Regions from separate parts of the Burkholderia sp. BCC0397 genome, predicted to be linked through region 2. Evidence: riboswitches for the same ligand, from Rfam matches in the RefSeq annotation. Region 2 holds a riboswitch; each other region holds the start of a gene.
What was found. A riboswitch is a leader RNA that binds a small molecule or an ion and turns the genes downstream of it on or off. The one in region 2 is predicted to bind cobalamin.
Positions count from the first base shown of each region.

Region 1: it holds a riboswitch for cobalamin, as region 2 does, so the genes downstream of both, HWX03_RS27080 (CbtB-domain containing protein) here and HWX03_RS22700 (iron ABC transporter permease) in region 2, are expected to answer to the same signal.
Region 3: it holds a riboswitch for cobalamin, as region 2 does, so the genes downstream of both, cobW (cobalamin biosynthesis protein CobW) here and HWX03_RS22700 (iron ABC transporter permease) in region 2, are expected to answer to the same signal.

Region 1 is NZ_CADFDL010000011.1:878-11,130, reverse strand. Features, by position in the region: gene HWX03_RS27100 (MFS transporter) at 1-603, shown strand, start outside; gene metE (5-methyltetrahydropteroyltriglutamate--homocysteine S-methyltransferase) at 723-3,017, opposite strand; gene HWX03_RS27090 (LysR family transcriptional regulator) at 3,145-4,053, shown strand; gene HWX03_RS27085 (CbtA family protein) at 4,076-4,798, opposite strand; gene HWX03_RS27080 (CbtB-domain containing protein) at 4,812-5,021, opposite strand; cobalamin riboswitch at 5,054-5,197, opposite strand; gene HWX03_RS27075 (histidine phosphatase family protein) at 5,244-5,834, shown strand; gene HWX03_RS27070 (inorganic phosphate transporter) at 6,000-7,592, shown strand; gene HWX03_RS27065 (2OG-Fe(II) oxygenase) at 7,898-8,659, shown strand; gene HWX03_RS27060 (DHA2 family efflux MFS transporter permease subunit) at 8,917-10,253, opposite strand, start outside.
Region 2 is NZ_CADFDL010000007.1:279,292-289,544, reverse strand. Features, by position in the region: gene ilvD (dihydroxy-acid dehydratase) at 1-1,510, opposite strand, end outside; gene HWX03_RS22735 (LysR substrate-binding domain-containing protein) at 1,646-2,563, shown strand; gene lgt (prolipoprotein diacylglyceryl transferase) at 2,653-3,549, shown strand; gene HWX03_RS22725 (SIMPL domain-containing protein) at 3,661-4,401, opposite strand; gene HWX03_RS22720 (EVE domain-containing protein) at 4,578-5,039, opposite strand; RNA gene ssrS (6S RNA) at 5,151-5,332, opposite strand; gene HWX03_RS22710 (cell division protein ZapA) at 5,414-5,728, opposite strand; gene HWX03_RS22705 (ATPase) at 5,725-6,075, opposite strand; cobalamin riboswitch at 6,230-6,479, shown strand; gene HWX03_RS22700 (iron ABC transporter permease) at 6,638-7,636, shown strand; gene HWX03_RS22695 (ABC transporter ATP-binding protein) at 7,633-8,451, shown strand; gene cobT (nicotinate-nucleotide--dimethylbenzimidazole phosphoribosyltransferase) at 8,513-9,568, shown strand; gene HWX03_RS22685 (adenosylcobinamide-GDP ribazoletransferase) at 9,582-10,253, shown strand, end outside.
Region 3 is NZ_CADFDL010000010.1:138,577-148,829, reverse strand. Features, by position in the region: gene HWX03_RS26645 (TonB-dependent siderophore receptor) at 1-1,689, opposite strand, end outside; cobalamin riboswitch at 1,879-2,144, shown strand; gene cobW (cobalamin biosynthesis protein CobW) at 2,471-3,559, shown strand; gene cobN (cobaltochelatase subunit CobN) at 3,566-7,375, shown strand; gene HWX03_RS26630 (AAA family ATPase) at 7,372-8,469, shown strand; gene HWX03_RS26625 (VWA domain-containing protein) at 8,538-9,146, shown strand; gene HWX03_RS26620 (YaiI/YqxD family protein) at 9,208-9,660, shown strand; partial or broken gene HWX03_RS26615 (DUF1993 domain-containing protein) at 9,747-10,253, shown strand, end outside.

The sequences.
Region 1 (10,253 bases), on a different contig from region 2:
GCGAACGTGTACGGTATCGCCGGCGTGTATTTCAGCAACATCTTCATGATCAGCTACGCGACCCAGTTCCTGTCGCTCGACCGGTCGATGGTGCTGCATTGCATGACGATCGTCGCGGTGCTGCAGTTCGTCGTGCAGCTCGCGGCCGCGTTCCTCGCGCAGCGCTTCGGCACCACGCGCGTGCTGCTGATCACCGGCGCCTGGGCGATGATCGTCCCGTTCGTGATGCTGCCGCTCGTGCACCTGGGCACGCCGGTGTCGATCACGGTCGGCGTCGGCCTCGCGACGCTCGCGGAATCGGGCTACTACTCGGTGGTCGCGGGCTTCGTCAGCGGCATCTTCGTCGCGCGGATCCGCTATACGGCGATCTCGATCGCTTATCAGGTGTGCGGTGCGCTCGCCGGCGGTCTCACGCCGCTCGTCGCGACGCTGATCGCGCAGAACGCGGCCCCGCAATGGTGGCCGCTCGCGATCCAGTACACGAGCGCCGCCGTGCTGTCGTCGCTGTGCGTGTGGCTGATCTCGCGCCGCGTCAGCATCGACGATGCAGGCGCGCCCGGCAAGACGAACGACGCGCTGCCGCGCGGCGCACGCACTGCGTAACGCCAGGCGCGTAGCGCAAATGCATGCATGACGAAAATCGGCCCGCTCAGCTTCTGCGGGCCGATTTTTTTCGTCGCGATCGTTGATCGCAACGGCGCCGTACAACGCTCGCTGCGTGGTTACCGCACCTGATTGCGCAGCGTCTTCGCGGCGGCGACCATGTTCGTCAGCGCCGGAATCACTTCCGCCCACTGGCGCGTCTTCAGCCCGCAATCCGGGTTCACCCACAGGCGTTCCGCCGGAATCCGCTCGGCCGCCTTCCTCATCAGCCCGACGATGTGATCCTGCGTCGGGATGTTCGGCGAATGGATGTCGTACACGCCCGGCCCGATTTCGTTCGGATACTTGAAGTGGTCGAATGCGTCGAGCAGCTCCATGTCCGAGCGCGACGTCTCGATCGTGATCACGTCCGCATCCATGTCGGCGATCGACGCGATGATGTCGTTGAACTCCGAATAGCACATGTGCGTGTGAATCTGCGTATCGTCCTGCACGCCGTTCGCGGTGATGCGGAACGACTCCACCGCCCACTTCAGGTATTCGCTCCATTGCGCGCGGCGCAGCGGCAGCCCTTCGCGCAGCGCCGCTTCGTCGATCTGGATCACGCGCACGCCGGCCTTCTCGAGATCGAGTACTTCCTCGCGGATCGCCAGCGCAAGCTGGTAGCACGATACCGAGCGCGGCTGGTCGTCACGCACGAACGACCAGTTCAGGATCGTCACGGGGCCGGTGAGCATGCCCTTCATCGGCTTGTCCGTCAGCGACTGCGCATAGGTGATCCACTCGACCGTCATCGCCTTCGGGCGACTGATGTCGCCGAACAGGATCGGCGGCTTCACGCAGCGCGAACCGTACGACTGCACCCAGCCGAACTGGCTGAATGCGTAGCCATCGAGTTGTTCGCCGAAGTATTCGACCATGTCGTTGCGCTCGGCTTCGCCATGCACGAGCACGTCGAGTTCGAGCGATTCCTGTTCGCGGACGCTGCGCTCGATCTCGGCCTGCATCGCCGTGCGATAGCCGGCTTCGTCCAGCGCGCCGGCCTTGAACCGGCTGCGCGCCTGGCGGATGTCGGCGGTCTGCGGGAACGAGCCGATCGTCGTCGTCGGGAACGCCGGCAGGTTCAGGCGCGCCGACTGCTTCGACGCACGCTGCGTATAGGGGCTTGCGCGATTGCCGAGCCGCGCGTCGATGCGCTCGATCGCGGCCTTCACCGCCGGGTTGTTCACGCGCGGCGAGCGGCGGCGCGAATCGATCGCGGCGGCATTCGCGGCGAGCGCGTCGGCCACCTTGTCGCGGCCTTCGTTCAGTGCGGTCGCGAGCACCGTCAGCTCGTCGAGCTTCTGCAGCGCGAACGCGAGCCACGAGCGGATTTCGGCATCGAGCTTCTCCTCGCTCGCGAGATCGACCGGCACGTGCAGCAGCGAGCACGACGGCGCGAGCCACAGCCGGTCGCCCAATTGCTTCGCGAGCGGCTCGAGCCAGTCGAGCGTCGCGTTCAGGTCCGTTTTCCAGATGTTGCGGCCGTTGATCGCGCCGACCGACAGCACGCGCTCGGCCGGCAGCTCACGCACCAGTGCGTCGACTTCGTCGCGTGCGTTGATTGCATCGACGTGCAGACCGTCGACCGGCAGCGACGCCGTGAGTGTCAGGTTGTCCTGAAGCTGGCCGAAGTACGTGGCGAGCAGCAGCTTGATGCGGCGCGTTTCCAGCGCCGCATACGCGGTGCGGAACGCCTGGCGCCATTCGGCATCGAGCTCGGTGACGAGAATCGGCTCGTCGATCTGCACCCATTCGACGCCCTGCGCGGTCAGCGTATCGAGCAGCGCACCGTACACCGGCAGCAGCTTCGGCAACAGCGCGAGGCGATCGGAATCGTCCTTCGCCTTGCCGAGCCACAGGTACGTGACGGGGCCGAGAATCACCGGCTTCGCGTGCACGCCCTGCGCGTTCGCTTCGGCCAGTTGCTGCAGCAGGCGCGACGGATCGAGCGAGAAGTTCGTGTCCGCATGGAACTCCGGCACGATGTAGTGGTAGTTCGTATCGAACCACTTCGTCATTTCGCCGGCCGCGACCCCGCCGCAGCACGCGGCGTGCTCCTGCGCCGACTGAGCCGAACGGCCGCGCGCGACGCGGAAATAGTTGTCGAGCGCATCGCCGTGGAAATCCTGCACGCGCTTCGGCAGGTTGCCGAGCGTGAAGCTCATGTCGAGCACCTGGTCGTAGAACGCGAAGTCGCCGATCGGCGCGAGATCGAGATCGCGCTGGTCGTGCCAGTGACGCCGGCGCAGCTCGGCGCCGAGCGCCTTCAGTTCGTCGCGCGACGATTCGCCCTTCCAGTAGCGTTCGAGACCGAACTTGAGTTCGCGCTGCGCGCCGATGCGCGGAAAACCGAGGTTGTGTGTCGTGACCATGAAGCTGCCGTCCAGAAGAAATAGTAGATCCGGCAGCCATCATAGGGATTTCATCCCATGAAATAAAATGGCATTATTTCATTCATCCATTAACATTTTTCATGCATTCGCTGCATGAGCACGATCCATGCTGGAACGATTCCATCTCGTCGTCATTCGTGAGGTCGAGCGCCAGGGCTCGCTGACCGCGGCGGCCAATGCGCTGCACCTCACGCAGTCGGCGCTCAGCCATACCGTCAGGAAAATCGAGCAGCAGCTCGGCACGCCGATCTGGGATCGGGAAGGCCGCGGCCTGCGGCTCACGCAGGGTGGGCAGTATCTGCTGAAGCTGGCGAACCGGCTGCTGCCGCAGTTCGAGCTCGCCGAGGAACGGATGAAGCAGTACGCGAAGGGCGAGCGCGGCACGCTGCGCATCGGGATGGAGTGCCACCCGTGCTACCAGTGGCTGCTGAAGGTCGTGTCACCCTACCTGTCGTGCTGGCCCGACGTCGACGTGGACGTGAAGCAGCGCTTCCAGTTCGGCGGCATCGGCGCACTGTTCGGTTACGACATCGACGTGCTCGTGACGCCCGATCCGCTGAACAAGCCGGGGCTGCGCTTCGATCCCGTGTTCGACTACGAACAGGTGCTGGTGGTCGCGGATGCGCACCGGTTCGCGAATGTCGACTACGTGAGCCCCGAGCAACTGACCGACGAGATCCTGATCACGTACCCGGTCGAAACCGACCGGCTCGACATCTACAACCAGTTCCTGACGCCGGCCGGCATCGTGCCGAGGCGGCACAAGTCGATCGAGACGACCGACATCATGTTGCAGATGGTCGCGAGCGGGCGCGGCGTGGCCGCGCTGCCGCGGTGGCTCGCCGACGAGTACGCGGACCGGATGCCGGTCGTGCCGGTCAAGCTCGGCAAGAAGGGCATCGCGAAGCAGATCTTCCTCGGCATCCGCGAAGCGGACGCCTCGATCGACTATCTGGCCGCATTCGTCGCGCTGGCGCGCGAATCGACGTGGAGCGCACCGCGCATGCTGCGCTAGGCGCGCCCGGCTGCCCCGCGCGTCAGGCGGCGCGCATGCCGGCGCGTTCGCCGCGCTCGACCCACGCGCCGAACAGCAGGCCGATCGTCGTCCACATGATCACCTGCATGCCGATGGCCGCCACCCGGAACTTCCACAGCAAGGCCGCCGGGAAATCGGCCGGCAGCTCGCTGACCGACGGCAGCCCGATCTGCACGGCCGCAATGATCGCGACGAACACGAGCCCGGCGACGATCGACGCGTTCCACTGGCCGAGCTTCGCCAGCAGATGGCGGCGCACGCCGACCGAGAACACCATCGTCGCGACCGAGATCGCGATCATCAGGAAGAACAGGCCGGTGCGATAGCCGATCGTGTCGGGGTCGCCGACCGACGGCGGATTGGCCGGGTACTTGAGGTTCGGCACGATCACGAGCGCGACGAACGCCGCCAGCGCCAGCCACGCGGCCAGCGGCCGTGCCGGCAGGCGGCTGCCGCGTCCGTACGCGTACGCGAAGACCAATGAGAACAGCCCGCCGAATGCCGCGCCGTAGGTCACGACGCCCGTCAGCAGCCCGAGGCCGGCCTGCGTGTGGCGGCTGACCAGTTCGGGCTCTGGTGCTTCGCCTTGGGCGGCGGCGGTTTTTTCTTCGAAGGAGATCGCCTGATCGACTTGCGGTTCGCCGACGATTCTCGCGAAACCGAATGTGAGGAGGCCTGCGGCGATGCCTGCAAGCATCCCGCGCATGAGCAGCTTTCCGACCATCGTAGGCTCCGCGTCAGTGGCAGGGAAAGCCGAGCAGATGGCGGCCGTCGTGGACGAATTCGTGCACGTACATGCCCGGCACGAGCGACGTCGCGCCCTGTTCCGCACCGACGAAATAGAGTGCGAGCAGCAGGATCAGGCCGACGAACACGGCCCACGGCAACAGCTCACGGACGGGGATGGGTGCCGGCACGACCGCCGGCTTCAGCACTGCTTCGCTCATGGATGCACCTCAGGGGAATCGCGCCCCGACAAATGATGGATGGGTACGAAGGCAGGTCTGGCTTCCGGGATCATCGATTCCCCGGTTACAGTGGCGCGGCCGCGCCGGAATTGCACCGGCTTCCACACTTCGTATCGGGCGAATTGTACGCGCGAACGTTCGCGTATTGAAGCGATGCCACATGGGCATGCGCGCCCCGCTCCGGATCATCCGACAACCGACATGAACCTGCATGCCTCGCTGCGCCTGATCGCGCACGCATCGACCCGCGCCATGCGCAGCGGCACGTTTCCCGACGACGATCCGCTCGACGCACACGGGCTCGCCGAAGCCGCTGCGCTGCGCGGCCGCTGGACGGGCGTTGCCGGCTCGCTCGTGCTGTGCAGCCCGGCACGTTGCGCAAGGCAGACCGCCGACGCACTCGGGCTGCACGCCGACATCGACGACGCGCTGCGCGACATCGATTACGGCAATTGGCGCGGCAAGCGGCTGCACGATCTCGCGCGCGACCTGCCTGACGAACTGGCCGCGTGGATCGGCACGCCGTCCGCGTCGCCGCATCGCGGCGAATCGTTCGACGCCGCCGCGCATCGGGTCGGCGCATGGTTGAGCGCGCTGCCGCCCGATCGCGACGTCGTCGCGATCACGCATGCGCCGATCGTCCGCGCGGCCATCGCGCATGTGCGGCGGATGGATCTCAGCGCGGCCATGCGTCTCGACGTGGCACCACTGTCGTGCACGACGTTCGTCGCGTCGCCGGCCGGCTGGACGCTGGCCGCGACGGACGATGACCTGCGCGATACCCACGCGTAAGCCGCTGTCGTGTTCACTATGTGAGCGAACGATGCGCCCCGACGCTTCGCATGCCGCCGCTCGCCTTACATCCCTGTAAGACACACCGTTCGTCGTCCCGACTGTCATCAAACTGACTGCTAGCCGCAGCTAGGATCGGACGAGGCTCCCCTACGAGATGTCGTCATGAATCAACCTGCTTCGTCCGCCCCGAACAATCCTGGCTCCATCGCACGCACCAGGCAGATCGGCTATGCCATGTTCCTGCTGGTGCTCGTGCTTGGTGCCGTCTATATCGCCACGCACCTGGTCGACGATCTGTCACCGGTCCGCGAAGGGTCGCTGTTCCCGTATCTGCTGCTCGGCGCCGCCCTGCTGATCGCACTCGGCTTCGAATTCGTCAACGGCTTCCACGACACCGCGAATGCGGTCGCGACCGTGATCTATACGCACTCGCTGACGCCGAACGTCGCGGTGATCTGGTCGGGCATGTGGAACTTCCTCGGCGTGATGGTCTCGAGCGGTGCCGTCGCGTTCGGCATCCTGCAGTTGCTGCCGGTCGAGCTGATCCTGCAGGTCGGCAGCGGCTCGGGCTTCGCGATGGTGTTCGCGCTGCTGATCGCCGCGATCGTCTGGAACCTCGCGACCTGGTATTTCGGGCTGCCGTCGTCGAGCTCGCATACGCTGATCGGGTCGATCATCGGCGTCGGGCTGATGAACCAGCTGATGCACGGGCCGTCCGGCACGAGCGGCGTCGACTGGGGCCAGGCGCTCGGCGTCGGCAAATCGCTGCTGCTCTCGCCGATCGTCGGCTTCCTGTGTGCGTCGCTGCTGCTGCTCGCGCTGAAGGCGCTCGTGCGGATTCCGGAGCTGTACAAGGAACCGCCGAAGGACCAGCCGCCGCCGTTCTGGATTCGCTGCCTGCTGATCCTCACCTGCACCGGCGTGTCGTTCGCGCACGGGTCGAACGACGGGCAGAAAGGGATGGGCCTCATCATGCTGATCCTGATCGGCACGGTGCCGACCGCGTATGCGCTGAACAAGGCCGTCACGCCCGCCGAATCGCAGACCTTCGTGGCGGTCGCGAACCAGGCGGCTGCGACGTTCGGGAAGTACACGAACGGTGTCGCGCCGTCCGCGAACCCGCGCACCGATGTCGAACACTACGTGCAGCATCGTGAACTGACGCCCGCCGTGCTGCCGGCCGTCGCGCAGTTGTCCACGTCGCTCGCGACCGCCGTCGGTACGTCGGGCTCGATGGCGGCCGTACCGCAGCGCGACGTCGACAACGTGCGCAACACGATGTATCTGGTCTCCGAAGCGATTCGCCTGATCGAGAAGTCGGGCCAGCCCGCGTTCGCCGCCGACGACAAGCTCGCGATCGACAACTATCGCAAGCAACTCGACCACGCGACCAAGTTCATTCCGACGTGGGTGAAGGTCGCCGTCGCGATCGCGCTGGGCCTCGGCACGATGGTCGGCTGGAAGCGGATCGTCGTGACCGTCGGCGAAAAAATCGGCAAGCAGCATTTGACGTACGGACAGGGCGCATCGGCCGAACTCGTCGCGATGCTGACGATCGGCGCCGCCGACATGTACGGGCTGCCCGTGTCGACGACTCACGTGCTGTCGTCGGGTGTCGCGGGCACGATGGCGGCGAACGGCTCCGGGCTGCAATGGAGCACGGTGCGCAGCCTCGTCCTCGCGTGGGTGCTGACGCTGCCGGCGTCGATCGCGCTGGCGGCAGGGCTTTACTGGTTGTTCCGGTCGCTGGCCTGATCGTGGACGCGGCGGGTGGCGGGCGATAGCCGGCCATCCGCCGCGGTGGGTTGGATGTGGCGCTTCTCTGCTTCTCTGCTTCTCTGCTTCTCTGCTTCTCTGCTTCTCCGTCTCTCCGTCTCTCCGCTTCTCCGCTCCGGCACGTCGCCACATTCAGTGTGTCGATGCCGTGCCTGCAACGTTTCCTCGTCCGAATTAAAGCGCAAGATCTGGAGCGTACCGACGCACAAACGCCGCTAGACTGGGTTCATCAACTTTCATCGTGAATTCGACCGTGCGCGCCCGCACACGGCGCCACACTGCCGATGCCCCGAGGTACGCCCGTGAACATTGCCGATCTGCAACCTGCCGTCGAATCGCTGGACATCGCGCAACGCGTCGACACCCTCGACTGGCCGAGCGTCGATGCCGAGCTCGGTCGCTACGGATGCGCGCGCGTGCCGGGCCTGATGTCGGCAAGCGAGTGCGATGCACTCGCGTCGCTCTATCCGCGCGATGCGCTCTATCGTTCACGTGTCGTAATGGCGCGGCACGGCTTTGGCCGCGGCGAGTACAAGTATTTCGCGTATCCACTGCCAGCGGTCATCGCCGAGCTGCGCGCGACGATCTACCCGCATCTCGCGCCGATCGCGAATCGCTGGAACCAGGCGCTCGGGATCGACGTCCGCTATCCGAAAGACCATGCGACGTTCCTCGATCGCTGCCACGCGGCAGGACAAACTCGACCGACGCCGCTGATCCTGCAATACGGCGCCGACGACTACAACTGTCTCCACCAGGACCTGTATGGCGAGCACGTGTTTCCGCTGCAGGTCGCGATCCTGCTGTCGGCGCCGGGTCGCGATTTCAGTGGTGGGGAATTCGTGCTGACGGAACAGCGACCACGCATGCAGTCGCGTGCGGAAGTGGTGCCGCTGACGCAAGGTGATGCAGTGATCTTCGCGGTACACGGCCGGCCCGTGCAGGGAACCCGCGGCGTCTATCGCGTCAACCTGCGCCACGGCGTGAGCCGAATCCGAAGCGGCCATCGCCACACGGTCGGCATCATCTTCCATGACGCGCAGTAGCGGGAATAGGGACAACTGCGCTGCTGCCGTGCCGCTTGTCGCGCATCGCATTCATGCTCGTCCCGGCACCACACGTCATCGTTCGGAGAGCGTTCCGACCAAGCATGGCCGGCCAGAAGGTCGCTCGCCCGCGGTGACTGGAAACCGTTTGCGCTGACCGTCAGGCAATCGCGGCCGCAACGAATCAGCGCTTCCGGTGAGCACCGCAAAACATGCGCACTCACCTGTCGCCTCGCCAATACGATTTGCAGTCCGGCCTATCCTCGCGCCACGTTGGCCCGCAGCCGATCGCCGGCATCGGAAGCCAGCCGTGCGTAGCCCGGCAACGTCAGCAACGCGAGCACGCCCGCCGCGACGAACGCCCAGCGGAAATCGTCGAGCACGTAGTGCATGCCGGCCGCATCGCCGCGCCCCAATGCCGCGAGCCGCAATGACAATGCACCGAACGCGATCCCCATCCCGATCGTCATCTGCTGCGCGGCGCTCCACAGCGTGCTGGCCGCGCTCGTCTGCTGAGCCGGGATATCCGCATAAGCCAGCGTCGCGAGCGTCGTGAACTGCATCGACCGCGTGAGCCCGTAGACGAATACGACGAACAGCGTGATCGCCAGCGGCGTCGACGCGGTCAGCCAGCCGCATGCGATCGTGAAGATGCCGGCGATCGTCACGTCGACGAGCGCAACGCGCCGAAAGCCGTAACGGTCGAGGATCCACGACGTGCCCGCCTTCATCCCGAGATTACCGAGCGCGCTCGCGAGCAGTAGCAGCCCTGACTGGAACGGCGACAGCCCGAAGCCGATCTGGAACAGCAGCGGCAGCAGGTACGGGACGGCGTTGATCGCCATCCGCGTGATCGAGCCGGTGATCACCGTCACCGAGAACGTCGGCACCTTCAGCGTCGTGAAATCGAGCAGCGGATGCGCGCAGCGTCGCGCATGCAGCCATGCGGCGATGCCGAACAGCACGCTTGCGCCCACCAGGACACCCGCGCGCGTGAAGTCGACATCCTGCTGGCCGGCCGCTTCGGTGCCGATCAGCAGGCAGGTCAATGCGCCGCCGGCCAGCACGAAGCCGACCCAGTCGAGCGGCCGTTGCTCGTCGGCCCGCGTATTCCGGACGATCAGCCAGGTACAAACGAGCGCGGCAACGCCGAACGGGACGTTCAGCAGGAAGATCCATCGCCACGATGCATAGGTCGTGATGAAGCCGCCGATCGGCGGCCCGACGACGGGCGCGACGATGCCCGGCCACGTGATCGTCGCGATCGCACGCATCAGCTTCGCCTTCTCGGTACTCCGCACGACGATCATTCGCCCGACCGGCACCATCATCGCCCCGCCGACACCCTGTAGCAGCCGGGCAGCCGTGAACGACATCACACCTTCGGACAGCCCGCACAGCACCGACGCACCGGTAAAGACGACGATCGCACTCGCGAAGACCGTTCGCGAGCCATAGCGATCCGCGATCCAGCCGCTGATCGGGATGAACACCGCCAGCGCCAGCATATAGGCCGTCATCCCGAGGCTCAGTGCGTTCGGCCCGACGCCGAACGAGCTCGCCATTTGCGGCAGTGCGGTCGCGATCACGGTCG
Region 2 (10,253 bases):
TGATCGAATCGCCTTCCTGCACCAGTGCGATCGTGCCGCCGACGAACGCCTCCGGCGCGACGTGGCCGACCACCATGCCCCAGGTGCCGCCCGAGAAGCGGCCGTCCGTGATGAAGCCGACCGATTCGCCGAGCCCCTTGCCGATGATCGCGGAAGTCGGCGCGAGCATTTCCGGCATGCCGGGGCCGCCCTGCGGGCCGAGGTAGCGCAGCACGAGGATGTCGCCCGCGCGGATCCGGTCGCCGAGGATCGCGTCCATCGCGCTCTGCTCGTCGTCGAACACGCGCGCCGGGCCCGTGATCACCGGGTTCTTCAGGCCGGTGATCTTCGCGACCGCGCCGTCTTCCGCGAGATTGCCCTTCAGGATCGCGAGGTGGCCTTCCTTGTACAGTGCGCGGTCGATCGGGAAGATCACGTCCTGGTCCGCGCGCGGCATACTCGGCACGTCCTTCAGCTCGTCGGCGATCGTGCGGCCGGTGATCGTCATGCAGTCGCCGTGCAGCAGCCCCGCATCGAGCAGGATCTTCAGCACCTGCGGAATCCCGCCGGCCCGGTGCAGGTCGGTCGCGACGTACTGTCCCGACGGCTTCAGGTCGCAGATCACCGGCACGCGCTTGCGGATGCGCTCGAAGTCGTCGATCGTCCAGTCGACCTCGGCCGCGTGCGCGATCGCGAGATAGTGCAGCACCGCGTTGGTCGAGCCGCCGGTGGCCATGATCACCGACACCGCGTTCTCGATCGATTCCTTCGTGATGATGTCGCGCGGCTTCAGGTCGCGCTTCACGGCCTCGACCAGCACGCGCGCCGATTCGGCGGCCGACTCGACTTTCTCCTGGTCGGGGTTCGCCATCGTCGACGAATACAGCAGCGACATCCCGAGCGCCTCGAACGACGAACTCATCGTGTTCGCGGTGTACATGCCGCCACACGAACCCGACGTCGGACACGCGTTTTTCTCGACGCCTTCGAAATCCTCCTGCGACATCCGGCCCGCGGTGAATTCGCCGACGGCCTCGAACGACGACACGATCGTCAGGTCGCGGCCTTTCCAGTTGCCGGGGCGGATCGTGCCGCCGTACACGTAGATGCCGGGCACGTTCAGGCGCGCGAGCGCGATCATGCCGCCGGGCATGTTCTTGTCGCAGCCGCCGACCACCACCACGCCGTCCATCCACTGGCCCTGCACGCAGGTCTCGATGCAATCGGCGATCACTTCGCGCGACACGAGCGAGTACTTCATCCCTTCGGTGCCCATCGACATGCCGTCCGAAATCGTCGGCGTGCCGAAGATCTGCGGGTTCGCGCCGGCCGCCTTGACGGCGTCGACGGCCGCGTCCGACAGGCGCTGCAAACCGGAATTGCACGGCGTGATGGTCGAATGGCCGTTCGCGATGCCGACCATCGGCTTGTCGAAATCGTCCTTCTGGTAGCCGAGGGCGTAATACATCGAGCGGTTCGGCGAACGGGCCACGCCTTGCGTGATGTGCTTCGAGCGACGGTTGTACGGCATGGGGGACTCCATCGTTGTGGGGGCGTCGCTCGTGAGGGGCACGCCGGTTCGGATCGAACAAGCATGGAGTTTCCCGATTGGGATGTCCAATATATTATTTGTCGCCTATTAAGTCGTTTTGCGAATGAGTTGAACATGGCCGATCCGATCCCCGACCTGCGCCAGTGGCGCTATTTCGCGACCGTCGCCGACGAGCGCCATTTCGGCCGCGCGGCCGAGCGCCTGTCGATGACGCAGCCGCCGCTGTCGCAGGCGATCCGCGCGCTCGAAGACACGCTGGGCGTCGCGCTGTTCGTGCGCACCAAGCGCTCGGTGGCGCTGACGGCGGTCGGCGCGGCGCTGCTGCCCGACGTGCGTCGGCTGCTGGCGTCGGCCGATGCGCTGCCGCCGCTGGCGCGGCGGCTCGCGCGCGGCGAAGCCGGCTCGCTGTCGCTCGCATTCGTGTCGACCGCCGATTACGGGTTGCTGCCGTCGTTGCTGCGCGCGTTCGGCGCGCGCTATCCGCAGGTGCTGCTGCAGCTCGCGGAAGCGACGAGCGACGTGCAGATCGACGAACTCGTCGCGGGCCGCATCGATGCGGGGCTCGTGATTCCGCCCGTGCCGCCGCGTCACGCGGCCGGGCTGTCGTACCTGCCCGTCGTGCGCGAGCCGCTGGTGGTCGCGATGCCCGCGGGCGCGGCGCCCGATGCGCCCGAGGACGAGCCCGTACAGCTCGCCGATATCGCCGCGTTGCCGCTCGTGATCTTTCCGCGCCGTTTGGCGCCCGGCTTTTATGACATCATTACGGGCTGCTACGGCGCGGCGGGGGAAACTCCGCGCATCGGCCAGGAGGCGATCCAGATGCAGACGATCGTCAGCCTCGTGTCGGCCGGCATGGGCGTCGCACTGGTGCCGCAATCGCTGCGTAACCTGCGGCGCACCGGCGTGGTCTACCGGCCGCTCGCTGGTCACGCACCGGTCGTCGAGACGGGCCTCGTGTGGCGCACCGGTGACGTGAGCCCCGTGCTCGCCGGGTTCATCGATGTCGTGCGTGCGCAGGGGCTTGCCGCGTGACGTGAACGATGGCGCGCGGGCACCGTCCAACGCGCGGTGCTGCGCGCGTGCGACGGCCGTACCGTATTCGAAAACTTCTTCGCTAACCCATGATCATTCACCCGAATTTCGACCCCGTTGCGATCCATCTCGGGCCGCTGGCCGTGCGCTGGTACGGCCTCATGTATCTCGTCGGCTTCATCGCGGCGATCGTCGTCGGCCGGATCCGCCTGAAGCTGCCGCATGTCGCGGCGCAGGGCTGGACCGCGAAGGACATCGACGACATGATGTTCTACGGCGTGCTCGGCACCGTGCTCGGCGGCCGGCTCGGCTATGTGCTGTTCTACAAGGCCGATTTCTACTTCTCGCATCCGCTCGACGTGTTCAAGGTGTGGGAAGGCGGCATGTCGTTTCACGGCGGTTTTCTCGGCGTGACGCTCGCGATGATGCTGTTCGCGTGGCAGCGCAAGCGGCACTGGCTGCAGGTCACCGATTTCGTCGCGCCGATGGTGCCGACGGGGCTTGCAGCCGGCCGGCTCGGCAACTTCATCAACGGCGAACTGTGGGGCCGCGTGACCGATCCGGCGGCGCCGTGGGCGATGCTGTTCCCGGGCGCGATGCGCGACGATGCGGCATGGCTGCCGAAACATCCGGCGCTCATCGAGAAGTGGCATCTCGCCGACGTGTTCATGCAATACCAGATGCTGCCGCGCCATCCTTCGCAGCTCTATGAAATCGCGCTCGAGGGGATCGCGCTGTTCTTCGTGCTGTTCTTGTTCGCGCGCAAGCCGCGGCCGATGGGCGCGATATCCGCGCTGTTCCTGATCGGTTATGGCCTCGCACGTTTCACGGTCGAGTTCGCGCGCGAGCCCGACGACTTCCTCGGCCTGCTCGCGCTCGGCCTGTCGATGGGGCAGTGGCTGTCGCTGCCGATGATCCTCGCGGGTATCGCTTTGCTGGTCTGGGCGTATCGCCGCCGCGCGGCGAACGCGAATGCGGCTGCATGACGCGGTATCGATGTACGCGTGATCGGCGCGTGTATCGGCTACCCGGATGGACATAAAAAACGCCGGCCCTCGGGCCGGCGTTTTGCGTTTCCGACAGTCGCGCGATGCGCGTTACTTCATCTGCACGGAGCCGTTGACGGTGACCGTTACGGTGGCCTTGCCGCCTTCGACCGCGATCGGCGCGCTCATCTTCGCGCTGTCCATCGGCGCCGCGGCCATCGCCATCATGCGCGGGTACGGCTGCACGTTGCGGCCGCTGCCGACGTTCACGTCGCGGATCGTGTAGCTGCCGTAGCCGAACGCCTTCGCGGCTTCGTCCGCGCGGGCGCGGAACGACTTGATCGCTTCGGTCGTGAGCTTCTGCTCGGCCGCGCGCTGCGCTTCCGGCGACAGCGAGAACTCGACGTTCGCGACCTGCATCAGGTTCGACAACTGGCCTGCCAGCTTCGACGCCGCGGCGAAATCGCGCGATTCGAGCGCGACCTCGGTGCGGCCGCGCCATGCGGAGATCTTCCCGTCGCGATCGGTGCTCGGATACACGGAGAACGCGCCAGTGTGCGCGGTGACGCCCGACGCGCCCTTCGCCTGCGACAGGGCCGCGTCCGCGCGCTGGTTCAACTGCGCGGTGAGGCTGCCCGGATCCTTGGCCTGCTGCTCGTAGAACAGCGTGATGTGGATGATGTCCTGCGGCACGTCGGCGCTGGCCTGCGACGACAGCGACAGCACACCCGCCGGCTCCGGAAAGTGCGGGTTCGCCGCCTGGGCGTGCGCGGCGGGCGACGCGAGCGTCAGCGCGACGGGAACGGCGGCGGCGAGGGCGAGCGACAGCGCGAGTGCGGATTTCTTGGTCATTGTTGGCTCCTTGTGCGAGGGCGCGCAGGCGGATCACGCGTGCGCGACGCGGGCGTACCGCGCGAAAAAAACGACAGCCGGCCCGATCGACCGACAGCGGTTGCTTAGGCTGCGCGAAAGCGCCGCGAGTTCCGTTTCGGCAGGCGTACTGACCGGATTTGACCTTTGGCGCGCGCCTACTTCATCAACTTCTCAGTGATGAATCGCCATTCCGCACGCGTGACGGGCGTGATCGACAGCCGGTTGCCGCGGGCGAGCACGCGCATGTCGGCGAGCTCGTCGTGCTCGCGCAGCGCGGCGAGCGGCACGAGCGGCGACTTCTTCACGAAGCGCACGTCGACGAGCAGCCAGCGTGGTGTTTCCTGCGTCGATTTCGGGTCGTAATAGGGGCTTTTCGGATCGAACTGCGTGGGATCGGGGTAGGGTGTCGACGATACTTCGGCGAGGCCGGCGATGCCCGGCTCGGGGCAGCTCGAGTGATAGAACAGCACGCCGTCGCCGATCTTCATCGTGTCGCGCATGAAATTGCGCGCCTGATAGTTGCGCACGCCGGTCCACGGCAGCGAGCGCTGCGGTGCGTTGGCGAGATCGTCGATGCTTGCTTCGTCCGGTTCGGACTTCATCAGCCAGTATTGCATGGATCGTGATCGATGCAGAAAGAGGCGTGAGCGTCTGTTTGCATGCGCGCTCCGCATGCAAACAGACCCTGAAAAAGAAAACGGCACCGGGACTTGCCCGATGCCGTTGGATAGGCCCCCGCCTTGGCCGCTAGGCCGGCATCCTGAACCTGAGGTTCAGAATTGGTCGCAGTTAGCAGCACTTCGGGTACATCAGACAGAGTGACGCGCGCGCCCGTGCTACAAATTTCCGCAACCGTGCACATGGCATTGGTTCAAGGAATATATGACCTTGGCGAACCAGGCAGGGAAGCTGACTGAACTGTGTTTCGATGCGCCAATTTGACCACCGTTGACCGTCGAGATCAAGGGGAATCGACGTATCGATTAAAACGTTACTGCGTCTCGTGCTGTGCGAGCACCGCGCCGAGCTGTTCGTTCATCTGGTGCATTGTACGACGGATTTCCTCCGCCGGAAATGCTTCACCGTGCCGCACGCTCGTTTGCAGCCGCAGCAATTCCGATGCAAGCGACAGCGCCGCCATCACAGCGATGCGATCGGTGCCGCGCACCGAGCTGTTCGAGCGGATTTTCGACATCTCGGCGTCGACGCGCGCGACCGCTTCGAGCAGTGCCGCTTCGGTCTCGGCCGAACAGGCGAGCCGATAGGGCTGACCGAGAATCGAGACTTCGATCTGCTTGGTGCTCATGCATGTTCTCCGTGGCTGGCCGCGTCATCGCCATCCGTGCGCGCCTGCGCATCGAGCAGGTCGAGCTGGTTGTCGGCTTGCTCCGCGCTCTTCGAGCGCGGCAGCTTTTCGAGAATCGCGTTCAGTTTCACCTGGGCGTCGTCGATCTTCGCCGACAGCGTGTCGCGCTCGGCCGCGAGCGCATTGCGTTCGTCGCGCAGCTGCGCGAGTTCCGCGCGGACCGTGTCCGCTTCCGCGCGCAATTGCGCGACCTGCTCCTCGAGCGCGAGCCGTTCCGAGTGATAGCGCTTGTTCAGCGAAATCAGACGGCCAATATTTTGAGATAAAGTTTCGAGTTCGTTGAGCATTTGCTGCGTCCTCTAAAGACCCAGCATTTTAGCGCGGAATAACGTGCAATCCGACATCTGTAACGTTTCCAGTCGTAACACCCCTGCTTCTTGCCGCGAATAAGCGCGTCCCGTGCGGGTCCGGACGCTTCCTTGACGCTCGTGCGACCGGCTCCTAAACTGGCGCCGCCTCGGTGCTCGCGCGCAGGACGCGCGGTTAAACGGGAAGCAGGGTGCGGGCTCCAGGAGCGCGCCAACCTGCGCTGCCCCCGCAACGGTAAGCGGCCGCGTCGCGTGACGCAGGCCGGCTCGGGCGCGTTTCGCGTGCAGGTCGCATGCGGGCGCGGGCCACTGCGCGTCATGGCGCGGGAAGGCGAGCCGGACCGCCGCCAGCCCGGATACCGGCCGAGACGGGGAGCCCGCATGGGCTCCATGACGCGCGGCCTGCGGGGAAGCGGGGCGCGCAATGTTTCACGGAATGTTCTTCGATGCCGACCCCAATCGTCCGCCACGCGCTCCTGTCGCGCCCGGCCGGCTCCCGCAAGCGGATGCGCCGCGCGTCGTGCGCGCGGCCGTGCGCGGCATGAGCGCCGCGCGCGCCGCCGTGATCTGGGCCGCGCTGGCCGCGGTGGTCACGCTGCTGTTCGTCGCGTCGCTGTCGATCGGCAGCGTGCCGATGTCGCCGTGGCAAGCGCTTGCGTCGCTCGTGCCGCACGGCGGCGATAGCCTGTTTGCCGATATCGTCCGGACGCTGCGCGTGCCGCGCGCGCTCGCGGGTTTCGCGTGCGGCGCGCTGCTCGCACTGGCCGGCGCGTTGTTGCAGGTGCTGCTGCGCAATCCGCTCGCGGAGCCGTACGTGCTGGGTGTGTCCGGCGGCGCGGCCGGCTTTGCGCTCGTCGCGATGATCGCGGGCGGCGCATGGTGGCTCGTCGATGCGTCGGCGTTCGCCGGTTCGCTCGTCTCGGTCGCACTCGTGCTCGGTCTCGCAAGGCGCGAGCTGTGGCGCGGCGAATCGCGCGACGCATCGCCGCGGCTGCTGCTCACCGGCGTCGTGATCGCGGCGGGGTGGGGCGCGCTCGTCACGCTGTTGCTGTCGCTCGCGCCCGACGCGCGGCTGCGCGGCATCATCTTCTGGCTGACGGGCGACCTGAACGGCGCGACGGCGCCGTGGTTCGCGTGGGGCGCGCTGTTGCTGAGCGCATGCGTCGCGCTGCCGGCCGCGCCGCAACTGAACGTGCTGCTGCGCGGCGACGCGACCGCACAGGCACTCGGCGTGCCGGTCGCGCGCCTGCGCGTGCGGATCTATCTCGTCGCGTCGCTGGCCGCCGCGGCCGCCGTGACGACGGCCGGCATGATCGGCTTCGTCGGGCTCGTCGTGCCGCATGCGTTGCGGCTCGCGTTCGGCAACGACCAGCGGATGCTGCTGCCGGCCGCGATGCTCGCGGGCGGCGGCGGCGTGATGGCGGCCGACCTGCTCGCGCGCACCGCGATCGCGCCCGCGCAATTGCCGGTGGGCGTGATGACCGCGTTGATCGGCGTGCCGGTGTTCCTGTGGATGTTGCTGAGGAGGCCGATGCGATGACGGGCACCGCCGCACCGCACGCCGCTGCCGGCGACATGCACTACATGGCCGTCGATCTGACGCTGAAGGCCGGCGCGCGCACGCTGCTCGACCGCTTCACGCAGGCGTTCCGCCCCGGCGAGATCTGGTGCGTCGCCGGCCCGAACGGCGCGGGCAAGACGACGCTGCTCGCCACGCTCGCGGGATTGCAGCCGCCGGCCGGCGGACACGTCGAGATCGATGGCCGGCCGCTTGCCGCGTGGCGCCCCGAGCAACTCGCGCAGCGCCGCGCGCTGATGCCGCAGCAATTGCACGATGCGTTCAGCGCGACCGTGTTCGACACGGTGCTGCTGAACCGCTTTCCGTATCTCGGCGGCTGGGGCTGGGAGCGCGACGGCGACCGCACGGCCGCGCGCGACGCGCTCGCGACGTTCGACCTGACCGCGCTCGCGTCGCGCGACGTGATGTCGCTGTCGGGCGGCGAGCGGCAGCGCGTCGCGCTGGCCGCGACGCTGTGCCAGGACGCGCCGCTGATGCTGCTCGACGAACCGCTCGCGCATCTCGACCTGCATCACCAGATCGACTGCCTGACCGCGCTGGCCGAGTGGCTCGCGGCAGGCCCGCGCACGGTGATGTTTTCGTGTCACGACCTGAACCTCGCGCGGCGTTTCGCGACGCATGCGCTGTTGCTCGACGGCCGCGGCCATGCGTGGGCCGGCCCCGTGCACGACGTGCTGACGCCCGAGCGCGCGAGCGACGCGTTCGGCTATCCGCTCGTGCTGATCCGCGAGAACGGCCGCGATGCGCTGCTGCCGGCATGGCCTGCGCGACAATGACCCTTCCTGTTCCGATTTTTCCGATGCGCGGCGCATGCCGCGCGCACGACACGGCTCCTCGATGACCACTTCGACTCATTTCCCGCCCGCGATCGCGCCGCTCGACGACGCATTGCGCAAGCGCCTGCAGCATGTGATCGACCACAAGACCAAGCCGCCCGGCAGCCTCGGCCAGCTCGAGGCGCTCGCGCTGCAGCTCGGCCTGATCCAGCGCACCGAGCGGCCGGTCGTGCAGCGTCCGGTGACGATCGTGTTCGCGGGCGACCACGGAATCGCGGCCGAGGGCGTCAGCCCTTATCCGCAGGCGGTGACCGCGCAGATGGTCGCGAACTTCCTGGCCGGCGGCGCGGCGATCAACGCGTTCTCGGGCGTCGCGCAGAGCACGCTCGAGATCGTCGATGCGGGCGTCGCGTCGCCGCTGCCGCTGTCGGACCGGCTGGTGTCGCTGCCGGTCGCGCGCGGCACGCGCAACTTCGCGGCGGAACCGGCGATGACGCGTGAAGAAGCGATGACGGCGCTGGCCGCCGGCGCGGCGCGCGTCCGCCTGCACGCGTCGCTCGGCACGAACGTGATCGGCTTCGGCGAGATGGGGATCGCGAACACGTCGTCGGCCGCCTGCCTGATGAGCCGCCTGCTCGACGTGCCGATCGACGCATGCGTCGGCCGTGGCACGGGCCTCGACGACCAGGGCCTCGCGCACAAGCGCGCGGTGCTCGGCCGCGCGCTCGTCAAGCACTCGCATGCGATCGCGCCACTCGACGTGCTCGCGACGTTCGGCGGCTTCGAGATCGCGATGATGACGGGCGCGTACCTCGCGGCCGCGAGCGAGCGGATGACGATCCTCGTCGACGGCTTCATCGCGACCGCCGCGCTGCTCGTCGCCGAGCGCATCGCGCCCGGCGTGCGCGACTACTGCGTGTTCTCGCATACGTCGCACGAGGCCGGCCATCGGCGCATGCTCGAGCATTTCGGCGCGAAGCCGCTGCTCGCGCTCGACCTGCGGCTCGGCGAAGGCACCGGCGCCGCGCTCGCGCTGCCGCTGGTGCGCGCGGCGGCCGCGTTCCTCAGCGAGATGGCGAGCTTCGAGTCCGCCGGCGTCGACAATCGTGACGCCTGAGCGCACGCGCGGCATGCGGGACGAACTGCGCTACTTCTTCGTCGCGCTCGGCTATTTCACGCGCGTGCCCGTGCCGCGCTCGATCGGCTATGCGGCCGGCGATCTCGACCAGGCCGCGCGCTATTTCCCGCTCGTCGGCGCGTGCGTGGGCGCATGGGGCGCGCTCGTCTATCTCGTCGCGCTGCGCGCGCTGCCCGTGTCGATCGCGGTCGGGCTGTCGATGGCCGCGACGCTGCTCGCGACCGGCGCATTTCACGAAGACGGCCTCGCCGACAGTTGCGATGCGTTCGGCGGCGGTTACACGCGCGACGACGTGCTGCGCATCATGCACGATTCGCGGATCGGCACGTTCGGCGCGGTCGCGCTCGTGATCGCGCTCGGCTTGAAATGGCAGGCGCTGACGTCGATGCTGCCGCTGCGCGCCGCATGGACGATGATCGCCGCGCATGCGGCGAGCCGCGCGATGGCCGTGAGCCTGCTGATGTCGCTCGACTACGTGCGGCCCGAAGGCAAGGCGAAGCCGGTTGCGCAACGGATGGGCGCACGCGCGGCGTGCGTCGCGGCGGTGTTCGGACTGCCGTGGCTGTTCTGGCCGGACTGGCGCATGGGCGTTGCCGCATGCGTGGCGCTCGTGCTCGTGCGCGCGTGGGCGGCCCGCTATTTCGTGAAGCGGATCGGCGGTTAT
Region 3 (10,253 bases), on a different contig from region 2:
GCCGCGATTGCGCTCGAGGCCGGTGAGGTCGAAAAAACCCGGCCGAACCGGGTCGGCGACGCGGCGGTTGTACAGATCGAGCTGAAACAGCGCGAGCGTCGTGCTCAGCGCGCCGCCGCGCCAGTCGCTTTTCACGCCGATCTCGTATTGGCGGTTGTATTGCGGGCCGAGATCGTTGGCGTTGCCGCGCGCGTCCGGCGTGATGCCGATCAGGTCGCCGCCGACCGGCGCGAAGCTCTTGCTGTACGACGCATACACGCTGTGCGCGCCGACCGGCGACCACACGACGCCGAGCCGCGGGCTCCATGCCGTCGTCGTGCGCCGCGAACGCAGAGCGTTCAGCACGTTGGTCGAATCGACGTCGAAACGTTCGCCGCGCAGGCCGCCGAGCAGCTTCCACGCTCGCCCGAGGTCGATGCGATCCTGCGCGAAGATTGCGTAGTCGCTGACGCGATGGCGGTTCATCGCATACGGGCGCGGCGTCGAGCCGACCGGTGCGAGACGATCCGGTCCGGTAATCGGAACCGGTGTCGCGTCGGCCTGCCAGAGCGTCGGGCTGCGTTTCTGCCAACCGTATTCGATGCCGAACAGCAGGTGATGCAAGGCCGGTCCGGTCGCGACCTTGCCGCCCAGTTCGACGCCGGTCTGCACGTTGAGATGCGTCATGTCCTGCAGGTAGCGCGCCCGTTGCACGTGCCGGTAGTCGCGCGGCTTCGTGACGTAGCTTTGCGTGACGTAGGTATTGTCGAAGGTGCTGCGCAAATCCAGCACGCCCAGCGTATGGCGCAGCTCCCAGTCGCCATCGAGCGCGTGCGTGAAGACCGAGCGCCAGTTCATGTTCTCGTCGCGGATGGTGTCGCGGCCCGCCGCGCCGAAGAAGGTTGCGCGCGGCGCGGACGGCAGCGAAAACGCGAACGGCTTGCCGGCCGCGTCGACCGCGGCGACCGGCGCCGGCATGCCGCGATCGGGCACGCGTCGGTACGTGTCGTATTCGAACTGCAGCAGCCAGCTTCGCCGCGCGTCCTGCCATTTGATCGACGGCGCGACGTACTGGCGCGTGCCGTCGACATGGTCGCGGAAGCTGCCTGCATGTTCGCGTCCGGCGTTGAGCCGCACGCTCCATGCCCTCGACAGCATCCGGTTGAGGTCGACCGTGGCGCCGAGCCGTCCATAACTTCCGGTTGCCGCCGACACATGTCCGAAGTTTTCCGGCAACGGCTGCTTGGTGATCCGGTTGATGACGCCGCCGCCGCTGCCGCGCCCGTACAGCGCCGCCGCCGGCCCCTTCAGCACTTCGACGCGTTCGATGTTGCCGAGACTGCGCACGTATTGCGCGTCGTCGCGCATGCCGTCGAGCAGCAGGTCGCCCGCGGCGGAAAAACCGCGAATGCGGAACGAATCGAAGCGCGTATCCGACGTATTGGAAACACCCGGCACGCCGGCCAGCGCGTCGGCCAGCGTGCGGCCGCCATAGGACAGCGTTTCCTCGACCGGGACGCTGTCGATGGTTTGCGGGATGTCACGCGGATCGCTCGCGGTGCGGGTCGCCGTGCTCACGCTTTCGGCGCGCGGATCGTTTGGATGGCGTCGGCTGCGCACCTCGACCGCGGGCAGTTCGTCGTCGAACTCGGCCGCCGGGGCAGGGCAGGAAGCAACGCCGGCGATCGAGCACAGCGACAGGGCCAGCACAGGAAAGCGCCGCCCGGATATCTGTCGTTTCGACATGGAAATTTAAGGATGACTGAGTGATTGCCTCACCTTGCCGTTGCGCGTTTGTTTGCGTTTTTTGTCAGGCGAAGTTTATCCCGTTTAATTGAAAACGACAATCATTCGCATTCGCCGCCGGCCGCTCGCCTTGACGCTCCCCGCACCGCCGCCTACACTCGCACGCGTTTTGGTGCTCGCGCGCGCCGCTCCGGTGCACGCAGTTAAACGGGAAACAGGGAGCCTGCCTGCGCCGCAGTCGAGCCAACCTGTGCTGCCCCCGCAACGGTAAGCGAACGCGTCGCGCGCAGCGCGATGCAGCGCCGCTTCGCCGCATGCCATGCGCATGCGGACGACCGCCACTGGATGCCGCGCGTATCCGGGAAGGCGAAGCGGCGTGTTCGTCAGCCCGGATACCGGCCTAAACGTTGGGGTTCAGCGCCGCGGGGAGGCGGCGCATCGTCCACGGCCGCAGCAGGCCCGACGCCCGGTGTTTCCCGCTGTCTCCGTCGATCTGCCCGCGCGCGAATGCGCCCGGCCGGCACGATGGACGGCAGGTGGCGCCGGCGAGGCCGCGGCAGCCGTGTTGGCATTCACGATGTCGACCGTTCGCAAGGAAGCACCATGCCCGATTCGTTGTTCCGCCCGTCCCGCGGCTGTCCGGCCGGACTGCGCGGTGACCTTCCCGCGTACCGTCCCGTGAATGGCCGCGCCGCCACCGACGCGACGATCCCGTCCTGATTCCATACTCGTCACCGGACCTACCATGACCCTACGCAAGCTTCCCGTCACGATCGTCACGGGCTTTCTCGGCAGCGGCAAGACGACGCTGATGCGCCATATCCTGCAGCACGCCGAAGGCCGCCGTATCGCGGTGATCGTCAACGAATTCGGCGAGCTCGGCATCGACGGCGAAATCCTCAAGGGCTGCGGCATCGGCTGCGAGGATGCCGACGGCGCACAGGGCGAAGCATCGGGCCAGCTGTACGAACTCGCGAACGGCTGCCTGTGCTGCACCGTGCAGGAAGAGTTCTATCCGGTGATGGAAGCGCTCGTCGAGCGCCGCGCGGACATCGATCACGTGCTGATCGAGACGTCGGGCCTCGCGCTGCCGAAGCCGCTCGTGCAGGCGTTCAACTGGCCGACGATCCGCAACAGCTTCACGGTCGACGCGGTCGTGACCGTCGTCGACGGGCCGGCCGCCGCGAGCGGCCAGTTCGCGGAGAACCCGCAGGCCGTCGACGCGCAGCGCCGCGCCGATCCGAACCTCGACCACGAATCGCCGCTGCACGAACTGTTCGCCGATCAACTGTCGTCCGCCGATCTCGTGATCGTGAACAAGGCCGACCTCGTCGGCGACGCCGAGTTCGCGCGGATCGAAACCGCGATCCGCGACGAGATCCCGCCGCAGGTGAAGATCGTGCGCGCGACGCGCGGCGAGCTCGACCTCGCGATGCTGCTCGGCCTCGAATCGGCGTCGGAGGAAACGATCCACCTGCGTCACGACCATCACGGCTCGGCCGACGACGGCGATCACGATCACCATCACGACGATTTCGACTCGGTGGTGGTGTCGGGCGACGCCGGCACGCGCGAAGCGACGATCGCCGCGTTGCAGCGCGTGGTCGAAGCGCACACGATCTATCGCGCGAAAGGCTTTGCCGCGCTGCCCGGCGCGCCGATGCGGCTCGTGATCCAGGGTGTCGGCCGCCGCTTCGACAGCTATTTCGACCGCCGCTGGCAGGACGGCGAAACGCGCGCGAGCCGCTTCGTGCTGATCGGCGAGGATCTCGACGCGGCCGCGCTGCAACGCGCGTTCGACGCCGCGTGCGCGGCCGAGCTGCAACAGGCGTAACGCACGATGCATCTGCTGCGCACCACGCCGGGCGGCTTCGTCGACGATACGCAGGGCGTCGTCCGGATCGACCAGCAGCCGGCCGACATCGTGATCCTGAGTTCGGCCGACACGACGCTGTCGCTGCTCGCGAGCGTCGTGCCGCACTTGCCCGAAGGATTCCCGAGCGTGCGGCTCGCGAACGTCACGTTCCTGCGGCAGCCGGCGTCGGTCGATTTCTATGTCGACGACGTGCTGCGTCACGCGAAGACGGTCGTGATCGATCATCTCGGCGGCGAAGCGTACTGGCCGTACGGGATCGAGCAGGCCGTGTCGCTCGCGTCGAAGCGCGGGCAGCAGCTCGCGATGTTCTCGGGCGACCTGCAGGAGGACCCGAACCTCGTCGCGAAGAGCACGGTGAAGGCCGACCTGTGCCGGCTGTGGTGGCGCTATCTGCGCGAAGGCGGCGTGCACAACGCCGACGCGCTGCTGCGCAGCATCGCGTTTCACACGCTCGGGTTCGGCGACGAGCCCGAACTGCCGCGCCCGCTGCCGGCCGCCGCGCTGTATCACCCGGCGCGCGACCGCGCGAGCGTCGACGACTGGCGGCCGCGCTGGACGCCCGGCGCGCCGGTCGTCGCGATCCTGTTCTATCGCGCGCACTGGCAGGCCGCGAACACTGCCGTGTTCGACGCGCTGGCCGACGCGCTGATCGACGAAGGACTGAATCCGCTGCCGATCGCGGTGACGTCGCTGAAAGATGCGGTGAGCCGCGAGGTCATCACGCAACTCTGCGATACGCACGACGTCGCGCTCGTGCTGAATACCACGGCGTTCGCGGCCGGTGCGATCGACAGCCCCGAGCCCGACGTGCTCGCAGGCGACGCGCCGGTGCTGCAAGTGATCCTGTCCGGCGGCAATCGCGACGCGTGGGTGGCCGACAACCAGGGCCTGCACGCACGCGACATCGCGATGCATATCGCGCTGCCCGAAGTCGACGGGCGCATCGTCACGCGCGCGGTGAGCTTCAAGGGGCTCGCGTATCGCTGCCCGCATACCGAGGTCGACGTCGTGCGCTACCAGCCGGATGCCGAGCGGATCGCGTTCGTCGCGGCGCTCGCGCGCGGCTGGTGCCGGCTGCGCACGCTGGAGAACGCCGACAAGCGCGTCGCGCTGATTCTCGCGAACTATCCGCAAAGCGAAGGGCGCATCGGCAACGGCGTCGGGCTCGACACGCCGGCCTCCGCGCTGCGCGTGCTCGCGGCGCTGCGCGACGCCGGTTATACGGTGGCCGACCTGCCGCCCGACGGCGACGCGCTGATCGCGCGGCTCACCGAAGGCGTGACCAACGACGCGGCCGTGCACGCGCTGCGACCGGCGTTCCAAAGCTTCCCGCTGGCCGACTACGCTGCGCATTTCGCGCGGCTGCCGGCGGCCGTGCGCGACGCGCTGAACGCGCGCTGGGGGCCGCCTGAAGCCGACCCGACGCTGCGGCAACAGCGTTTCACGATCGCCGGCTGGCGCGCGGGCAACGTGTTCGTCGGCATCCAGCCGTCGCGCTCGCGCGACGACAACGACTACGCGAGCTACCACGATGCGGAGCTCGTGCCGCCGCATGCGTATCTCGCGTTCTATTTCTGGCTGCGCGATGCGTATCGCGTCGACGCGGTCATCCATCTCGGCAAGCACGGCAATCTCGAATGGCTGCCCGGCAAGAGCGTCGCGCTGTCCGACGCGTGCTGGCCCGACCTGACGCTCGGGCCGCTGCCGCACCTGTATCCGTTCATCGTCAACGATCCGGGCGAGGGCAGCCAGGCGAAGCGCCGCGCACAGGCCGTGATCGTCGATCACCTGATGCCGCCGCTCACGCGCGCGGAAAACTACGGCCCGCTGCAGGATCTCGAGCGGCAGGTCGACGAATACTACGAAGCGCTGATGGTCGACGCGCGGCGCGCGAAGCTGCTGCGCAAGACGATCCTCGCGACGATCGCCGAGCATCGTCTGCACGACGAGCTGAGCGTGTCGCCACCGCGCGATGCGGGCGACGAGGACGCGCTGCTCACGCGCGTCGATGCGTGGCTGTGCGAGTTGAAGGAAGCGCAGATTCGCGACGGGCTGCACGTGTTCGGCGCGTCGCCGGTCGAGCGCCAGCGGCGCGACACGTTGCTCGCGCTTGCACGCTTTCCGGTCGGCGACGGCAAGGGCCAACGGGCCGGGCTGATCGGCGCGCTCGCGCGCGATCTCGCGCTCGGCGACGCTTTCGATCCGCTCGCGGCCGACTGGGCCGCGCCGTGGGCGGGGCCGCGGCCGGCCGTCCTGCAAGCGCTCGACGAATCGCCGTGGCGTCACGCGGGCGACACGCGCGAGCGGCTCGAACGGCTTGCGCAGCATTGGCTGAACGCCGTGTGCGGATCCGCTTCAGAAGATCCCGGCGTCGACATGCCGCCGCCCGGCGAATGGCCGCATACGCTCGCGGTGATCGAACGCGTGCGTTCGACGCTGTTGCCTGCACTCGACGCGTGCGGCGGCGAGGAAATGCGTCAGCTGCTACGCGGGCTCGACGGCCGCTTCGTGCCGCCGGGGCCGAGCGGCTCGCCGTCGCGCGGCCGTCCCGACGTGCTGCCGACCGGCCGCAACTTCTACTCGGTCGACACGCGCGCGGTGCCGACGCAGGCCGCGTGGTCGCTCGGCCTGAAATCCGCGCAGCAACTGATCGAGCGCCATCTGCAGGATCACGGCGACTATCCGCGCGCGATCGGCCTGTCGGTCTGGGGCACGGCCACGATGCGCACCGGCGGCGACGACATCGCACAGGCATTCGCGCTGATCGGCGTGCGCCCGAAATGGGCGCACGGCAGCCATCGCGTGACCGACTTCGAGATCCTGCCGATCGAGATTTTCGACCGGCCGCGCATCGACGTGACGCTGCGCGTGTCGGGTTTCTTCCGCGACGCGTTCCCGAACCTGATGCACCTGTTCGACGCGGCCGTGCAGGCCGTCGCCGCGCTCGACGAGCCCGAGGAACTGAACCCGATCCGCGCGCGCATCGAGCGCGAACGCGCGAAGTGGGTTGAGCAGGGCGTGGCGCCCGACGAAGCGCGGCGCCGCGCCGGCTGGCGCGTGTTCGGCGCGCGACCAGGCAGCTACGGCGCGGGCCTGCAGGACCTGATCGACCAGCGCCGCTGGCAAAGCGACGCCGATCTCGCGGACGCATACCGTCAATGGGGCGGCCATGCGTACGCGCAGAACAGCGCGGGCGACGCGGCGGCCGACGTGTTCGGCGAGCGGCTGGCGACGATCGACGTCGTCGTGCAGAACCAGGACAGCCGCGAGCACGACATCCTCGATTCGAACGACTACTACCAGTTCCAGGGCGGGATGACGGCGGCCGTGCGGCACCTGTCCGGGCAGCAGCCGAGCATCTACCACGGCGACCATGCGAACCCGGCCGCGCCGAAGATGCGCACGCTGCGCGAGGAAATCGCACGCGTGATCCGCTCGCGCGTCGTCAACCCGAAATGGCTCGACGGCGTGAAGCGTCACGGCTACAAGGGCGCGGCCGAGCTGGCCGCGACCGTCGACTACCTGTACGGCTATGACGCGACCGCGCGCGTGCTGTCGGACCACCAGTACGCGCTCGTCGCCGACGCGTACCTGTTCGACGACGCGACCCGCGCGTTTCTCGAACGGCACAACCCGAAGGCGCTGCACGGCATCTGCGAACGCTTCGTCGAAGCGATGCAGCGCGGGCTGTGGCAGCAGCCGGGCCATTATCGCGAGCGGATCGAAGCGATCTGGCTCGCCAGCGAACAACGCCAGGAAGGAGGACGGCGATGACCGATCCGACGACGCACCGCGCCCGCGCGGTTTTTCCGTTTGCGGCGCTCGTCGCGCAGGACACGTTGCAGCAGGCGCTGCTGCTTGCCGCGATCGACCCGTCGCTCGGCGGCGTGCTCGTCAGCGGCCCGCGCGGCACCGCCAAATCGACTGCCGCGCGCGGCCTCGCGGAGCTGCTGCCTGAAGGGCAGTTCGTCACGCTGCCGTTGTCGGCGAGCGACGAGCAGGTGACGGGCACGCTCGATCTCGCGCATGCGCTTGCCGAAAACGGCGTGCGCTTCCGGCCGGGCCTGCTGGCTCGCGCGCATCTCGGCGTGCTGTATGTCGACGAAGTGAACCTGCTCGCCGACGGGCTCGTCGATACGCTGCTCGACGTCGCCGCGAGCGGCGTGAACATCGTCGAGCGCGATGGCGTGTCGCACGCGCACGACGCGCGCTTCGTGCTGGTCGGCACGATGAATCCCGAGGAGGGCGAGCTGCGCCCGCAGTTGCTCGACCGCTTCGGGCTGATGGTCGAGCTGGAGAACTGCTTCGACGCCGCGCAGCGCGAGCGGATCGTGAAGGCGCGTCTTGCGTTCGATCTCGATCCGGATGCGTTTCGTGCGCGTCACGCGCCTGCCCAGCGGGAACTCGCGGACCGGATTCATGCGGCGCGCGCCCGGCTGCCGGCGCTGGATTTCGACGATGCGGTTCATGCGCGCGTCAGCGCGCTGTGCATCGACGCGGCCGTCGACGGGTTGCGTGCCGATCTCGTGATGCTGCGCGCCGCGCGTGCGCTGGCCGCGCTGGAACAGGCCGGCGCGGTGACGGTGTCGCATGTGGCGCGCGTGGCCGAAGCCGTGCTGCGGCACCGGCGCCATGCAGGGCCGCCGCCGTCGCACCAATCGTCACACCAGTCGTCGCAACACGATGGTGAACGCGACGATCGTCCGCCGCCGGACCCGCGCCAGCGGCCCGGCGACCGACCGAGTGAGACGGGCGACACGAAGGCCGACGCGTCGGCATCGCAGGGCGACTGGGGCTACCTGCCGCCCGAACCGGCCGGGCTGCGCGACGTGAAAAGCGTGGTGCCGCTGCCGCTAAAAAAACGCTGAGCCATCGAGCCGGCGCCGCCGCGAACGCGATTCGCGGTCCTCGATGGCAGTCAGGCGCCGCCGCGCGCGTGCCGGGCACGGTGCGCGCGGGCACGGCCGTCGCGTGGCCGGCGACGCTCGCCGCGAAACGCGGCAGCCCGCTGCATCGCGATCATCTGCGCTACGGGAAACGCGCGGGCGCGCCGCACGCGCTGCATTGCTTCGTGCTCGACTGTTCGGCGTCGATGCTGTCGCACGCGCGGCTCGCGCTCGCGAAGGGGCTGATCGTCGCGTATTTCGATCAGGCCGCGCGTGAGCGTGTCGAAACCGCGCTGATTTGCTTCGGCGGCAACGGCGCCGCGCGGCGCTTCGGCCCGGCCGTGCCGCGCTGGTGGAATGCGCGCTGGCTCGAGCCGGTCGACGGCGGCGGCGGCACGCCGCTGGCGGACGGTATCGCGGCCGCCGCGCAGCTGCTCGCCCGCGCGGCGCGGCGCGAGCCCGGCAAAACGCGCTGGCTGTGGGTGCTGTCCGACGGGCGCACGCGCGAGATGCCGGCCAAACCCGCGGCGGCCGATCACGTCGTGTTCGTCGACTTCGACGATGCGGCCGTGCGGATCGGGCAGGGCATGCGGCTCGCCGCGGCGTGGGGTGCACAGTGGCTGACGGCCGACGCGCTTCGCACGGATCTCGCCGGCTGATGGCCGGCCGGCGGTGCGCTATGATCGCCGCTTCTGCTTCTGCCCACTGGAAACCCCCGCCATGCAAGTACTGGTCGATGCCGACGCGTGTCCCGCCGTCATCAAGGACATGTTGTTTCGCGCCGCGCGTCGCGCCGAAATCTGCGTGACGCTGGTCGCGAACCAGTTTCTGCGCACGCCGCCGTCGCCGTTCATCAAGGCCGTGCAGGTGCCGGCCGGCTTCGACGTGGCCGATGCGCGCATCGTCGAGCTGGCGGAACCCGGCGATCTCGTGATCACCGCCGACATCCCGCTGGCCGCCGCCGTGCTCGACAAGGGCGCGCATGCGCTCGACCCGCGCGGCAACTGGTTCAGCCGCGAGAACATCGAGGAACGCCTGTCGACGCGCGCGATGATGGACCAGTTGCGCAGCGCCGGCATCGACACGGGCGGGCCGGCGCCGTTCAGCCCGCGCGACGGCAAGACGTTTGCATCGCAGCTCGACCGGTTCCTGGCGCGGCACGGCAAGCCGTAACGGCACCCGTCGGCGCCCGGCCAGGATGCAGGTTTGCGCCCACGCTGCTATCGTGTGGCGCGAACCCTCAGCACAGGAGCGCACGCGTGCCACCGACCCAACTTCTCGTTCCGACCTACACCCAGATGCTGCGTGCGCAGTCCGCGTGGCTCGACAAGGCCGTCGCGCACCGGCAGGCCGCGGGCGACGAACCCGACGCGGTGATGACGCTGAGGCTGGCGCCCGACATGTATCCGCTCGCCGCCCAGGTGCGCTTCTCGTGTTTCCAGGCGATGGAGCCGGTTCACCGGCTGCGCGGCGAACCGCTGCCGGCTGCATTGCTCGCGTTGCGCGAGGCGGGCTGGAACGCCGATACTCAACCCGGTTCGCCGGCCGATGCGCAGGCGATCATCGCCGGTACGCTCGCTTTTCTCGGCGAACTCGCGCCGGATGCGCTCGATGGCGGCGCAGCGCTGCCGGTCACGCTCGAACTGCCGAACGGGATCGCATTCGACATGACGGGCGAACAGTACGCGCGCGACTGGGCGCTGCCGCAGTTCTACTTCCACGCGATCGCCGCGTACGCGATCCTGCGCCATCACGGCGTCGAGCTC